One region of the Isoptericola sp. MSGPD8_1_ISO-PGPR-S23-394 genome, then DNA from elsewhere that is predicted to be linked to it. Evidence: riboswitches for the same ligand, from Rfam matches in the RefSeq annotation. Region 1 holds a riboswitch; each other region holds the start of a gene.
The links. A riboswitch is a leader RNA that binds a small molecule or an ion and turns the genes downstream of it on or off. The one in region 1 is predicted to bind thiamine pyrophosphate.
Positions count from the first base shown of each region.

Region 1 (3,579 bases):
CGACCCCCGCGAAGCTCTCCTGCCACCCCAGCCACCCGAGCGGACCGGACGGGGTGAACAGGTTGCGGAACGCGACGCCGACGACGACGGTCGGCAGCACGAACGGCACCGTGACGAGGCCGCGCAGCAACGTACGACCACGAAACCGGCACCGGTACAGCACGTAGGCGCCCGGCAGGCCGAGCAGCACGCTGAGCAGCGTCCCGACGCTCGCCTGCGCCAGCGTCTGCCCGACCACCCGCCACGTCCGGGGCTCGCTCAGGACCTCCGCGAAGCCGGAGAGGTCGAGCGTCCGCCCGCCCGCGCCGTCGTCGGCGAAGAAGCCCTCGACGACCAGCGCGACCACGGGCCACGCGAAGAAGACGGCGAGGAACACCAGCGGGACGCCGACCGCCCCGCCCCAGCCCAACCACGCCCACCGGGGCCGGCGCCGCGGACTCACCGGAGCGAGTCCTGGGCGAGCCTGCGGCTCCGCACCGGGCGAGCGCCTTGCTCCGCTGCGGCCCTCACCCTCGCGTCGCCTCCGGCTCACCCGATGCCGTCTCGGCTGAGCCTGCGGCTCCGCACCGGGCGAGTGCCTTGCTCCGCTGCGGCCCTCACCCTCGCGTCGCCTCCGGCTCACCCGATGACCGTGGCCGTCCACTGCTCGATCCACTCGTCGCGGTGCTCGGCGATCTCCGTGGCCGGGACGTCGTAGGGCTCGTCGGCCAGCGGTGCGAACTGCTCCCACTCGGCCGGCAGCTCGACCGTCTCGTCGGCCGGGTACATGTACATGTTCGCCGGGATGTCCGCCTGGACCTCGCCGGACGCGAGGAAGTCCACCAGGGCACGGGCACCGTCCGGGTTGTCCGTCCCCGCCAGGACGCCCGCGTACTCCACCTGCCGGAAGCACGTGCCCAGCAGCGCCGTCGTCGTCGACTCGCTGCCGTCCTCGGTGACCGTGAAGGCGGGCGACGTCGCGTACGACAGCACGATCGGGCGCTCCCCGCCCTCCCCCGCACCGGAGAAGTCGACGTAGTAGGCGTCCGACCAACCGTCGGTCACCCGGAGCCCGTTGTCCGCGAGGTCGGCCCACCAACCCTGCCAGGCGTCCTCGCCGAACGCGCTGATCGTGGCCAGCAGGAACGCGAAGCCGGGGGACGACGTCGCCGGGTTGGTGACGACCGTCAGGTCGGCGTAGGCCGGGTCGGTGAGGTCCTCGAGGCCGGTCGGCGGCTCGATGTCCGCGTCCTCGAACCACGCGGTGTCGACGTTGAGGCACACGTCACCACGGTCGATCGGGGTCAGGCCCTCCAGGCCCTCCTCGACCTGGGCGCTCACCGAGGGGTCCAGGTCCTCGGGCGTGTACGGCTCGAACACGCCCTCCTCGACCGCCCGCGACGCGAACGTGTTGTCGACCCCGTAGACGACGTCGCCCAGCGGGCTGCCCTGGGTCAGGACGAGCTGGTTGACCAACGCCCCGGCGTCGCCCGCCGCGACGTGCTCGACCTCCAGACCCGTGTCTGCCTCGAAGGACTCGAGGAGCCCCTCGCTCAGCGCGAAGGAGTCGTGCGTGACCAGCGTCACCGTGCCGGACAGCTCGGCGGACGAGTCCGCCGGGACCGGTGTGCTCCCCTGCTCTCCCGGGGCGTCGTCGCCCGTGCAGGCGGCCAGGGCGGGCACCAGCCCGACGACGGCGAGGGTTGCCAGGGTGCGGCGGGTACGGATGGTCATACGTCCTCCTCAGACGGATCTGAAGGGGGGCCGTGCCCGCCGTTCGCGGACCACGGGATCGAGAAGCCCGACTTCCTCCACCGGTGCTAACCGGATCAGGTTCGAGGGTCTGCGGCGAACCGCACTCTCAGCGCTCGCTGGCGCTCCCCTGTCGTTCCCTCCGAGCCTACACACCGCACGCACGCTACGGTGGTGGCGTCCGTCGGGCGGGCCGCTCGCGGCACCGTCCGATGCTGCCGTCTGGTACTGGAGGATCCGTGGAGCATTCCGAGCAGTCCGAGCCCTCGCTGGGGGTCAAGATCGGGACGGTCGCCGCGACGTTCGCGGCCGGGTGGGTCGCGCAGAAGCTCATCAAGGTCGTCTGGGAGAAGGCCACCGGTCACGACGCCCCCATCGACCTCGACGCGGACGACATCCCGATCGTCCAGGCGATCACGTTCGCGGCGGTCACCGGTGGGGTCGCCGTGCTGGCCCGCCGGCTCGCCCGTCAGGGTGTGACCAAGGCGGTCGACCGGCGCGCCAAGAGCGTCTCCGTCGTGTAGGCCCGACGGCGCCGCCACGGCCGGACGCCGTCCCTCAGCTCCGGCTCCGCTGGCGGCGGCGCGCGAGCTGCGCCTCGTGCCCGTGGGGACGGTCCACCGTGTGCACGGCGGCCAAGGCCGCGGCGAGGCGGTCGTCCGGCGCGAGGTCCGCGTGCAACGCCAGGGCCGCGACGATCTGCGAGGCGGCCGCCTGGACGGGGATGCCGGCCCGTGCGGCTGTTTCGCCGAGCCGGTCGCCCGCCTCGTCCTCCGCGATGCCCTGGACCGCCATGAAGGCGCCCTTGGCCTGCTCGACCGCAGCGGCCGAGACCATCGCGCGCCCCACCGCACGGTGCGACTCGCGGTCCAGTGCTTCCCTCGTCACCGGGCTGATGTCGAGCACGTAGCCCACCACGTGGCTGACCGCGCCCTCGTCGTCGTGCTGCGCCTGCCCCGTGACGACCACGGTGCGGGCCTTCCCGTGCGGGTCGACGATGCGGTGCGCGCTGCTGAACGGTCGCCCGGCCCGCAACGCCACGACCGCTGTCCGGGAGAGCCGTGCGCGGTCGTCGGGGTGGGTGCGGCTGCGCAGCAGGTCGACGGTGGGCTCGATCTCTCCCGGCTCCCGCCCGTGCATCCGGTAGACCTCGTCGGACCACCACGTCAGCCCGGACTCGACCTCGACCCGGTACCGACCCACGACGAGCTGCACGCCAGCGGCCAGCGCCTCGGCGGCCGCGGCCAGACCTGTCGCTCGGCTGGTGCGGTGCGACGACGACCCGCTCATGACGACTCTCCGGATTCCCGGGCACGGCGCCCGGTCAGGACTGGTGTGCCGCCCACCGTACTCCCGGGGTGGAGAACTGCCACCCGAGGGCCGATGCTTCACCCGACGGGCTTCAGCGACGACTTGTCGTCGGATGCGGGTGCCTCGCCGGCCACCTCCCGGCGATGTGCACGGACCGAGTGGACGACCGCGCCCACCCAGACGACAACCACGACGCCGAAGACGACCGCCGCGGCGGCACCTTCCAGGGACACGAACTCGGTCCCGAGGAGCGTCCGCGTGTTCGTCAGGACGATGAGGCCGCCGACGGCCGACCCGAGGACGCGCGGAGGAACCCACCGCACGATCCAGGCCGCGATCGGGGCGGCAATCAGCCCGCCGATCAGCAGGGCGATCGCCCAGGAAGTCTCGATCCCCGCCGTCCCGAGCCCGACGAAAAAGCCGAGGCTCGCAGCCACTGCGACGAAGAACTCGCTGGTGTCGATCGAACCGATGACCTTCCGGGGCTCGAGCCGCCCGCTCGCGAGGATCGCCGGGGTACCGACCGGCCCCCAGCCC
Region 1 is NZ_CM176517.1:365,023-368,601, reverse strand. Features, by position in the region: gene AC3RJ8_RS01670 (ABC transporter permease) at 1-442, opposite strand, end outside; gene AC3RJ8_RS01665 (thiamine ABC transporter substrate-binding protein) at 619-1,713, opposite strand; TPP riboswitch at 1,769-1,873, opposite strand; gene AC3RJ8_RS01660 (DUF4235 domain-containing protein) at 1,971-2,255, shown strand; gene AC3RJ8_RS01655 (PAS and ANTAR domain-containing protein) at 2,290-3,021, opposite strand; gene AC3RJ8_RS01650 (sulfite exporter TauE/SafE family protein) at 3,120-3,579, opposite strand, start outside.

Region 2 (3,579 bases), 1.3 Mb from region 1:
GTCCGCCTCTCCTGAGCGGACCTCCTCTCAGCGGCGTGCGCCGCGACGCGTGGTCCCTTCACAGCGGCGAGTGACACGAGTAACCTTCGAGGTGCGTCCCCAACGGTGGGGGCGCGGACATCGAAGGAGATGCTCATGCCCAGACGCGTCCTCACCCCTGCCGCCGAGATCGCCACCGACCCGTCCGCCCGCCCGGCAGGCGTCTCGCGCCGCGGCGTGCTCGTCGCGGGCGCCGCCGGGGCCCTCACGCTCGCCACCGGCGCCGAGGCGTGGGCCGCCGGGCACACCGGAGCGGGTCGCCCCTGGCCTGGCCACGCCGGGGGGTCCGCCGGATCCGTGCGGCGCGCCCACGAGTTCCTCGGCGTGATGACCGACGCGTACCCCGAGGTCGACACCGGGCCCCGCCTGGCCCAGTCCTACGCCGACCAGCTCGGGCTCTTCTCGACCGCCTTCGTCTACGACGTCGCCCTGATGATCTGCGCCTCGCTCGCCGGGGGGCACGTGGAGCGGGCCACCACCCTGGCCGACGGCCTCGTCTTCGCCCAGGAGCACGACCCGGCCCACGACGACGGACGCCTGCGCCAGGGCTACAACGCCGGCCCGTACACGTTCTACGACGGCTCCGCACAGGCCTACGGGCTCGAGCTGCCCGACGGCACCGCGAACATCGGCTGGCAGTTCGGGTTCCTCGGGACCGCGGTCGGAGACATGGCCTGGCCTGGCATCGCCCTGCTGCACACCTACGAGGCGACCGGCGACCGGCGCTATCGGGACGCCGCGGTGCGGATCGGCGAGTGGATCCTCGACAACACCTGGTCGGAGCGCACGCTCGGCGGGTTCTCCTTCGGGGTCGACGGCGGCAACGCCCCGATCCCCAACGGCTCGACCGAGCACAACGTCGACTGCGTGGCGTTCTTCCGCCAGCTCGACGCGCTGGCCGGCGGCCGGCGCTGGCGCCGGGCGGAGCGTCACGCCCGCGAGTTCGTCGACCGCATGTGGGACCGGCGTGGCGGCTACTTCTACACCGGGACGAACGACGGCGAGGAGATCAACACCGACCCGCTGCCCCTGGACCCTGCGACCTGGGGCTGGCTCGCGCTGCGGGCGAACCGGTACGGCCGTGCCGTCGACTGGGCGGCCTCGGACCTCGCCGCCCGCGACGTCGCGGGTGCCGGGAGCTCGCAGCTCCCCGAGGGGACCGCGATCTCCGGCGTGACGTTCTCTAGCGCGAGCCTGACCACGACGGCCTCGTACGAGGGCGTCCAGGCGCACCCGGACGCCGTCTGGCTGGAGGGCACGGCGCAGCTCGCCTGCGCGCTGGCCGACCGCGGGCGCGGGCGTCGTGACGCCGCCCGGGCCGAACGGCTGCTGGCCGAGGTCCGCCGGACGCAGGACCTGCTCGGTGGCGGGCAGACGGTGGGAGGGGACGCGCTGCCGGAGCGCTCCGGTGTCGTGGCCGCCACGAGCCTCGTCGACACCGGGTTCGGATTCGGCTACTTCCAGGTGCAGCACACCGGCGCCACGTCCTGGTACCTCCTGGCCGCCGCCGGTGCCAACCCGTTGCAGGTCGGCGGGCTCCGCCGTCGTCGTCCCTGACCCCCGACGCTGTGGGTTTGAAATCTACGGATCCGCATCCCTTGAGTCCGTAGATTTCATACCCACAGCGAGGTGGGGGGCGTGCGTGCTACGTTGCGGGTGATCCCACGGGAGCCTCACGCAGGGGCTGAGATCGGGCTGACGCGGCCCGGACCGTTGAACCTGACCGGGTCATGCCGGCGTAGGAAGATGGAGTACACATGTCGCACGACGCACCGTCGCGCGCGCTCGCCTTCGAGCGCGACACCGAGACCGGGATCGTGGTCCCGGTCACCGAGATCACCCTGGCCGACGCCCCTGACGGGTCGGCCAACCCTCCGGTGCGGATCTACCGCACCGACGGCCCGGGGGGTGACCCCACCGAGGGGATCCCGGGCCTGCGCACGGCGTGGATCGCCGCGCGGGAGGACACCGAGGAGTACACGGGCCGCGAGCGGTCCCTGGCCGACGACGGCCGGGGGGCCGCCCGGCGCGGAGCCGCCTCGGCCGAGTGGCGGGGCGAGCGTCGTCGTCCGCGCCGCGGCCTCGACGGCCGCACCATCACGCAAATGCACTACGCCCGCCGGGGCGAGATCACCCCGGAGATGCGCTTCGTCGCGATCCGCGAGGGGGTCGACGTCGAGCTGGTGCGCTCCGAGGTCGCGGCGGGCCGCGCGATCATCCCGAACAACGTCAACCACCCCGAGTCAGAGCCGATGATCATCGGGCGGGCGTTCACGGTGAAGGTCAACGCCAACATCGGCAACTCGGCCGTCCACTCCTCGATCGCCGAGGAGGTGGAGAAGCTGCAGTGGGCCACGAAGTGGGGCGCGGACACGGTCATGGACCTGTCCACGGGTGACGACATCCACACCACGCGCGAGTGGCTGCTGCGCAACGCGCCCGTGCCGATCGGGACGGTGCCGATCTACCAGGCCCTCGAGAAGGTCGACGGGGACGCCTCGCGCCTCACCTGGGAGATCTACCGCGACACGGTGATCGAGCAGTGCGAGCAGGGCGTCGACTACATGACGGTGCACGCCGGGGTGCTGCTGCGCTACGTGCCGCTCACCGCGAACCGGGTGACCGGCATCGTCTCGCGCGGCGGGTCGATCATGGCCGGCTGGTGCCTGGCCCACCATCAGGAGAACTTCCTGTACACCCACTACGACGAGCTGTGCGAGATCTTCGCGCGGTACGACGTCGCGTTCTCCCTCGGGGACGGCCTGCGGCCCGGGTCGATCGCGGACGCGAACGACGAGGCCCAGTTCGCCGAGCTCGACACCCTGGCCGAGCTCACCAAGCGGGCATGGCAGCACGACGTGCAGGTCATGGTCGAGGGTCCCGGGCACGTGCCGCTGCACCTGGTGCGCGAGAACGTCGAGCGTCAGCAGGAGCTGTGCGACGGCGCCCCGTTCTACACCCTGGGGCCGCTGGTGACGGACATCGCCCCGGGGTACGACCACATCACCTCCGCCATCGGTGCCACGGAGATCGCCCGGTACGGCACGGCGATGCTCTGCTACGTCACGCCCAAGGAGCACCTGGGGCTGCCGAACCGCGACGACGTGCGCACCGGCGTCGTGACCTACAAGATCGCCGCGCACGCCGCGGACGTCGCCAAGGGCCACCCGGGGGCGACCGAGCGGGACGACGCGCTGAGCAAGGCCCGGTTCGAGTTCCGGTGGCGCGACCAGTTCAACCTGTCTCTGGACCCGGAGCTGGCCGAGTCTTACCACGACGAGACGCTGCCGGCGGAGGCGGCCAAGACGGCGCACTTCTGCTCCATGTGCGGACCCAAGTTCTGCTCGATGCGCATCTCGCAGGACATCCGCGACGAGTTCGGCGACGCGGGCGCCCAGCAGCGAGTGGTGGCCGAGGCCGAGGCCGGCATGGCGGAGAAGTCCGCCGAGTTCCGCGCCGCCGGTGGCGAGGTCTACCTGCCGACCCCGACGGTGAGATAGCCCCACGCCCCTGCGGGTGCACGACACGCCGCGACCCGGT
Region 2 is NZ_CM176517.1:3,004,260-3,007,838, reverse strand. Features, by position in the region: gene AC3RJ8_RS13830 (MaoC family dehydratase) at 1-15, shown strand, start outside; gene AC3RJ8_RS13825 (Tat pathway signal sequence domain protein) at 136-1,596, shown strand; TPP riboswitch at 1,696-1,801, shown strand; gene thiC (phosphomethylpyrimidine synthase ThiC) at 1,797-3,539, shown strand.
Region 2: linked by a shared signal. The riboswitch ahead of thiC (phosphomethylpyrimidine synthase ThiC) and the one ahead of AC3RJ8_RS01665 (thiamine ABC transporter substrate-binding protein) in region 1 are both predicted to bind thiamine pyrophosphate.

Region 3 (3,579 bases), 1.4 Mb from region 1:
GCGGCGCATCGCGACGGTGGTCAGCCCCGTCCCGGAGGCCACCAGGGCCTCCTCGAGGGTGAGCAGGTTGGCCGCGCCACCCGTGCCCATCACCAGGGGCGAACCCACGGCGGTGCCCGCGATGACCAGGGGGTGCTGCACGTCGGTGCGTGTCATGTTCCTCCTCAGCCGCCCTGGACGGCGGTGACGATCTCGACGCGGTCCCCGGCCCGGACCACGGTGGACTCCCAGGTACCGCGGGGGACGACGACGTCGTCGATCGCGACGGCGAGGCCGCGGGGCGCGCCGTCGGCGACGTGACCGGGCATGAGCTCTGCCACCAGCTCGGTGACGGGGACCGCGCCGGTCGGGCCGAGGTCGTGCTCCGCGCCGTTGACCCGGGCGGTCGCCGGGGCGGCGGTGCGCTGGTCGTGTCTCGTCACGGTGCTCCTTGGGTCGGGGGATTGGTGGGGGAGAAGCGCCGCGGGTCGGTCGCGCGCAGGGCCGCGAGCATGGCCGACGGGTCGGCGCTCCGGACGTCGACGTCGAACCACGAGCCCGTCAGCCCCGCCACGACGACGTCGGCGGTCAGCGGCGCCAGCAGGATGCCGTTGCGGTGGTGCCCGGTGGCGAGGTGGAGACCGGGCACGTGCGTCGGGCCGAGGAGCGGCATGTTGTCGGGGGTGGAGGGGCGGGCGCGGGGTGTCGCCTCGACGAGGGCCGCCTCGTCGACCGCGGGCAGCAGCACCCGGGCGTCGCGCAGCAGGGCGAACACACCGCCCGCCGTGGCACGGCGGTCGTCCGGGTTCTCCTCGGTGGTCGCCCCGATGACGAGCTCACAGTGCCCCTTCCACGGGCCCTCGGTGGCCGGGGCACGGGAGACCACGTACACGGGGCGGCCCTGGACGAGGCCGCGGACCACGTGCCGGGGCGCGAGCTCCGGGTCGGCCTGCAGCCGCAGGGTCTGCCCCTTGACCGGGCGGACGGGGACCGCGACACCGGGAAGGTCCGTGAGCAGCGACGCGGACGCCCAGCCCGCCGCCACGACGGTCGCGCCGGCGCGGTGCAGGTGCCGGGTCTCGTCCACCGCGCCGACGACCCGGTCGTCCTCCATCTCGAGCCGGACGACCGCCCGGGCGGCCACGGTGCCGCGCGGGTGGGCGTCGACCGCCCGCCACAGCGCGGTGTGGGTGGCACGCGGGTCGACGGCGTGGTCGCCGGGAACCCAGGCCGCCTCGGTGAGGCGCTGGCCCAGCAAGGGCTCGCGCCGCCGGGCCTCGGAGATCGCCAGCCGCTCCGAGGCGACGGCGTGGCGGGTGTGCAGCGCCAGGATCCGGCGCAGCAGTGCGGCGTCGGTGTCGTCGTAGGCGAGGGTCAGCGTGCCGGACTCCCGCAGCCCGACCCCGAGGCCGGACGCGGACTCCAGGTCGGCGGCGAACGACAGCCAGCGGGAGGCGCCGGTCAGGTGCAGGTGCAGCGCCGTGTCCTCGGTGAACTCCGCCTCGGTGGCGGGGGCGATCATCCCGGCGGCGGCGCGGGTGGAGCCGTCGCCGGGGTCGGGGTCCAGGACGGTCACGCTGAGGCCCGCCTCGAGGGCGCGCCACGCCACGGCGAGGCCGATGATGCCGGCGCCGACCACGACGAGGTCGCGCGTGCCGGCGGGCGGTGCGGGCAGACGTCGGTCCAACTCGGTGCTCCCTTCGCTGGCATGATCCAGATCAGGTGGGACGGTCGGCGCCGCTGCGCCCTCTCAGCCCCGACCGGGGCTCCCGTGCTCACCGCAGCCTACCCGGGCACGCCGGTGGCGGCTCCTAGACTGCGTTGCGTGACATCCGACACCGTCCGTGGCCGGCTCGCCGACGCCCGCCTGTACCTGTGCACCGACGCCCGCGAGGACCGCGGCGACCTGGAACGGTTCCTGCACGCGGCGCTCGCCGGCGGCGTCGACGTCGTCCAGCTGCGGGACAAGACGATCGACGCGGCGCGCGAGCTGGAGCTGCAGTCGCTCGTCGCCCGCGTCGCGGCCGAGCACGGGGCCCTGTGGGCGGTGAACGACCGGGCAGATGTCGCGTCGCTCACCGGAGCGCCGGTGGTGCACATGGGGCAGGGCGACCTGCCGGTGCCCGCGGTCCGCTCGTTGCTCGGCCCGGGACCCGTGCTGGGCCGGTCCACGCACTCGGCCGCGCAGGCGGCCGCGGCGGAGGCCGACGCGGACGTCGACTACTTCTGCGTCGGCCCGATCTGGTCGACGCCCACCAAGCCGGGCCGCGCCGCCGTGGGGCTGGACCTCCTGCGCGAGGTCGCCGCCACGATCCCGACGACGCCGTGGTTCGCCATCGGGGGGATCGACGCCGAGCGGTTGGACGACGTGCTCGACGTCGGCGCCCGGCGGGTCGTCGTCGTCCGAGCGATCACCGAGGCGCCGGACCCGGAGCGGGCGGCGCGCGAGCTGCGCGAGCGGCTCGCCGGATAGCCCCCCGAGACCTGTCTCCCGGTCAGGAGACGTGGCACCATCACACCGCTACACCCGCCGACGCTGTTGGAGTCACCCATGAACGTCCGTCCTCGCCTTGTGGCCGCGCTGGCCGCGGCCCTCTTGCTGACCGGATGTACCGGGAGCGGCGACGAGGATTCCTCGGCCGACGCCACCTCGACCGCGGACGAGCCGGCGCCGGGCGCTTCCGGGAGCGCGGACGCGGCCGTCGGCACCGCCGAGGCGCCGGGGCCCGACGTGGTGATGGCCGAGCAGACGATCGACACCCCGGGCGAAGCGGGCGGCACGATCACCGTCACGCTGCGGACGCTCGAGGTACGGGACGACGTCACGACCGTGCGGTACGCGCTCCGTTGGGAGAACGACGGCGCGGCCGACGACGAGACGGCCAGCCACAGCGACCTCGGTGTCGACTGGATCCCCACCGTCACGGACACCGCCGCGCTGGTCCAGTACCGGCCCTTCTGCACGAGGGGATCGTGGCAGGAGGGCGCCATCTCTCAGCAGCAGTGCGGGTACAGCGCCACTGCCTCGCCCAAGTACCCGTTCGACGGGTTCGTCAACCACGCGACGAACGAGGGCTGGGCCATGCTGCCGGCGCCGGACGGCGAGCCCGGGACGCTCGACGTCGCGCTCGGCCAGGGGCTGCCCGTGTTCACCGGTGCCACCGTGACCTCCGCGGGCGATCCGGCATGAGGACCTGGTCGGCCGTCGCGCGAGGAGCGGGAGGCGTCGTGGTGCTGTCCGCGACGACGCTCGCCGGGCCGGCGCACGCGACGTCGTCCCCGAGCCCCCACCCGCACGGCGCGGCCGTGGCCGAGGTGGCCGAGGAGCTGGCGGCCGAGCGTGCCGAGCTCGAGTCCGTGGAGATCACGGCCGAGATGGCCGCGGACGCGACGCTTGCCCTCGATCCCGCCGACCCGACGTTCGCCCTCGACCCGGCGGACGCCACCACGACCCTCGAGCGCACCGTCGAGGAGGCGGACGACACCGTCGTGACGTTGACCTCGGACCTCCTGTTCGACTTCGGATCGGCCGACCTCACCGACCGGGCTGCCGAAGCGGTCGCGGAGCTGGCCGAGCGGATCCCGCAGGACGCCGCCGTG
Region 3 is NZ_CM176517.1:2,874,376-2,877,954, reverse strand. Features, by position in the region: gene AC3RJ8_RS13165 (thiazole synthase) at 1-156, opposite strand, end outside; gene thiS (sulfur carrier protein ThiS) at 165-422, opposite strand; gene thiO (glycine oxidase ThiO) at 419-1,666, opposite strand; TPP riboswitch at 1,658-1,762, opposite strand; gene thiE (thiamine phosphate synthase) at 1,805-2,452, shown strand; gene AC3RJ8_RS13145 (hypothetical protein) at 2,531-3,169, shown strand; gene AC3RJ8_RS13140 (OmpA family protein) at 3,166-3,579, shown strand, end outside.
Region 3: linked by a shared signal. The riboswitch ahead of thiO (glycine oxidase ThiO) and the one ahead of AC3RJ8_RS01665 (thiamine ABC transporter substrate-binding protein) in region 1 are both predicted to bind thiamine pyrophosphate.

Region 4 (3,579 bases), 1.6 Mb from region 1:
CGTACGGAGCGCCGTCGATCCGGCACGCGCGGACGTCGAGCGGCTTCGCGCCGACTACACGGACCACGCGCTCGCGCCGGTGGCGGACAACCCGGCGCAGGCCGCCCGGCTGCTGGACTTCGCCGCTCGCAGCGCGGCGGCTGCGCGGCGCCGCCTCACCTCGCAGCAGGTCGCCCAGGCGGTGGCCGGGACGCGCGCGGCCGAAGAGGCCGTCCACCGCGCCGAGGGTCTGCTCGCCGCCGTCGAGGACTTCGAGTCCGAGGCCCTGCGCGCCGAGGCCGCGCTCGGCGCGCTGGTCGCGGAGTCCCGCACCGAGCTCGCCCAAGCACGTGCGATGCCCGCGGACCGGCGTCGGGGACCCGTCGACACCGCCGCGGACGCCCTCGAGGACACCCTGGCGTCGCTCCCGCCGTCCGACGGGCCGAGCGACCCGATCGCCACCCTGACACGGCTCCGGGAGACCAACACCGCCCTGGACGACGCCGTGCGCGACCGCCTCGAGCGCGACGAGCGGGCCCGACGGGCGACCGCCCAGCGGGGTCCCGCGCTCGACGATGCCGCCCGCCAGGTGGCAGCGGCCCGGTCCGTCGTCGACGACTACCGCGCACCCGTCGGGCCGGACGCCCGCACCCGGCTCGCCGAGGCGGCACGCGAGCTCGCGGCAGCTCGCGCCGCCACCGACGCCGAGTCGTCGGTCGACGGCGCCCGCCGCGCCGCGGCGCTCGCCACCGAGGCGACCGAGCTCGCCCGCCGCGACCTCGCGCGGGCGGGCGGCGGTGCGGCGCGGCCGTGGGACGAGCGACGGCCCACGGCCGCGGGGCGCGGGAGCTCGGGGGCCTTCGGCGCCGTGCTGGGCGGCATGGTCCTCGGCGGGATCCTGGACGAGATCGGCGACCTGTTCGACTGACGGATCCCGCGGTCCCGCCGGGCCGCACCCGGCAGGACTCAGGCCCGCAGGAGCCGACACGAGTCAGCCCGGCTCAGCCCGGCACAGGGCCCCGGCGCGCCGCCCACAGATGGTCCACCGGCCCGTTCCCCCGACCGACCTCCAGGGCCGCCCCGGCAGCGATCGCACCGGTGAGCCACGACTTCGTCTCCCGCAACGCCTCGGCCCAGTCGCCGCCGCGCGCGTATCGCGTCACCAGGCCGCTCGACAACGAGCAGCCCGTGCCGTGCGTGCTGGACGTGCGCAACCGGGTACCGGGGACCTCGACCACCAGCCCGTCGGGTGCGACGAGCGCGTCGGGCACCTGGTCCCCGTCCAGGTGGCCGCCCTTGGCCACGACGCGCACGCCGTGCCGCTCGGCCAGCACCGCCGCCTGGCCCAGCACCCCCCGCCAGTCGGTGGCGACGGGCTCGCACAGCAGCACGGCGAGCTCGGCCGTGTTGGGCGTGACGACGTCCGCGTGGTCCAGCACCCGGCGCAGGGCCTCCTCGCCGTCGCCGTCCAGCAGACGGTCTCCGGAGGTGGCGACCATGACGGGATCGACCACCACCGGGGGCCGCGACGGCCCGGCGAGCCGGTCGAGCCACTCGTCGACGACGTGGGCCGCTCCGGCGGTGGCCAGCATGCCGATCTTGACCCCGTCGAGCGTCACGTCGGCGCACAGGGTCTCGAGCTGCTCCGCGAGGAACGACGGCGGCGGCACGTGCACCGCGCTCACCCCCTGCGTGCTCTGTGCGGTCAGCGCCGTCACGGCAGCCATGCCGTAGCCGCCGGCGGCAGCCACCGACTTCAGGTCCGCCTGGATGCCCGCTCCGCCGCTCGGGTCGGACCCCGCGACGGAGAGCACCCGCGGGACGGCCCGGCGTGACGCGGGTGCGCCAGGCCGGCGGGAGACGGCCGCTCGGGTGGCGACGGCGGTCACGGTGGTGACGGTGCGCGGGTTCGACGGCATCGCGACATCCCTTCGTCAGTGCTGGCTGCTTCAGGTTCGACGGGTGTGATCTCAGCTCCCGGGCGGGCGCACCCCGTGTCGTCGGACCACCGTAGCGCGGCCGCCGGCGGCCCGAGACGGTGTCTCACCCGCGCCCCGGCGGGCCGGCACCGGCGATCCTGCCGATGCCCGGTGCAGCCGCCACCAGCACGCTGGGCGAGCAGCACCCGCTCCGCCGCGTCCGGCGTCACCGACGACGACCGGCCGGCGAGGCACCGTCAGCGCTGTCAGAACCGTCAGAGAGGACGCATCATGCAGCACGCACCGAGCACGGCCCGGTCGGGCCGACGTCTCACGGGAGCCCTGGCCTCCCTCGCCGTCGCCGTGGGCATCGGGGTCGCCTCCGGCGCCGCGGCCCACGCGGCCGACAACCCGTACGAGCGCGGACCGGACCCGACCGAGTCGAGCATCGAGGCCACCCGAGGGGCCTACACCGTCTCCGAGCGGAACGTCTCGAGCTGGGTCTCCGGGTTCGGCGGCGGCACGATCTACTACCCCACCACCACCGGTGACGGGGCCTTCGGCGCAGTGGTGGTCTCGCCCGGCTACACCGGTACGGAGAGCACCATCGCGTGGCTGGGCCCCCGGCTCGCCTCCCAGGGGTTCGTGCTGCTCACGATGGCCACGAACTCGATCTACGACCAGCCCGACTCGCGCGCCGACCAGATCCAGGCGGCGCTCGACTACCTCACCGGCTCCAGCCCGGTGGCCGATCGCATCGACGAGGACCGCCTGGCACTCATGGGTCACTCCATGGGGGGCGGCGGCACGCTGCGCGCGGTGGACGACAACCCGGAGATCAAGGCCGCCATCCCGATGACGCCGTGGCACCTGAAGAAGGACTGGTCGTCCGTGGCGACCCCGACGCTGATCTTCGGCGCCGAGAACGACTCGGTGGCGCGCCACGAGACGCACGCCGAACCGTTCTACGAGTCGCTGGACGACGACCTGCCGAAGGCCTACCTGGAGCTCGACGGGGCGAGCCATTTCGCCCCCAACTACTCCAACACGACGATCGCGAAGTACTCGATCTCCTGGCTCAAGCGGTTCGTCGACGACGACGACCGGTATACGCAGTTCCTGTGCCCCGGCCCCTCGACCGGATGGTTCTCGGACGTCGAGGTGTACGAGAGCTCCTGCCCCTTCTGACCTCCGCTCCCCCCGACCGGGCGGGTGGTCGCACCGTCGTGCGGCCACCCGCCCGTGTGCCCCCGCACAGCATCGGCTGCCGGCGGCCGGGGCCGGGCACAACGCCGGCTGGCGCCTGGACGGCATCCGCCTAGCCTCGGCCCATGGAGACGACGGCGCCCCCGCCCGGACTGGTCGAGCTGGCCCGCGGACAGCAGCTCCAGGCCGACGGCCCGGCCACCGACGCCTGTGCCAGCCTCGACCTCGCCCGCGACGCCCTGGTGGCACGTCCCGGCACCGCCGTCCCCGGCGACGTCATGGCAGCCGTCCTGGGCGCCGTCGACGCCGCCTGGTCCGCCGGAGACCTCGCGGCCTGCCGCGACACCGTGACCCACGGTCTGGCGGCGTGCACCCCCGACGCCGGGCCGCCGCGCGACTACCTGCGAGGGCTGCACACGCTGCTCGAGGGACGACCGCAGGAGTCCGCGGAGCCGTTGCGCCGGGTGGTCGAACA
Region 4 is NZ_CM176517.1:1,954,134-1,957,712, forward strand. Features, by position in the region: gene AC3RJ8_RS08890 (hypothetical protein) at 1-907, shown strand, start outside; gene thiD (bifunctional hydroxymethylpyrimidine kinase/phosphomethylpyrimidine kinase) at 981-1,898, opposite strand; TPP riboswitch at 1,889-1,984, opposite strand; gene AC3RJ8_RS08900 (alpha/beta hydrolase family protein) at 2,190-3,086, shown strand; gene AC3RJ8_RS08905 (LuxR C-terminal-related transcriptional regulator) at 3,230-3,579, shown strand, end outside.
Region 4: linked by a shared signal. The riboswitch ahead of thiD (bifunctional hydroxymethylpyrimidine kinase/phosphomethylpyrimidine kinase) and the one ahead of AC3RJ8_RS01665 (thiamine ABC transporter substrate-binding protein) in region 1 are both predicted to bind thiamine pyrophosphate.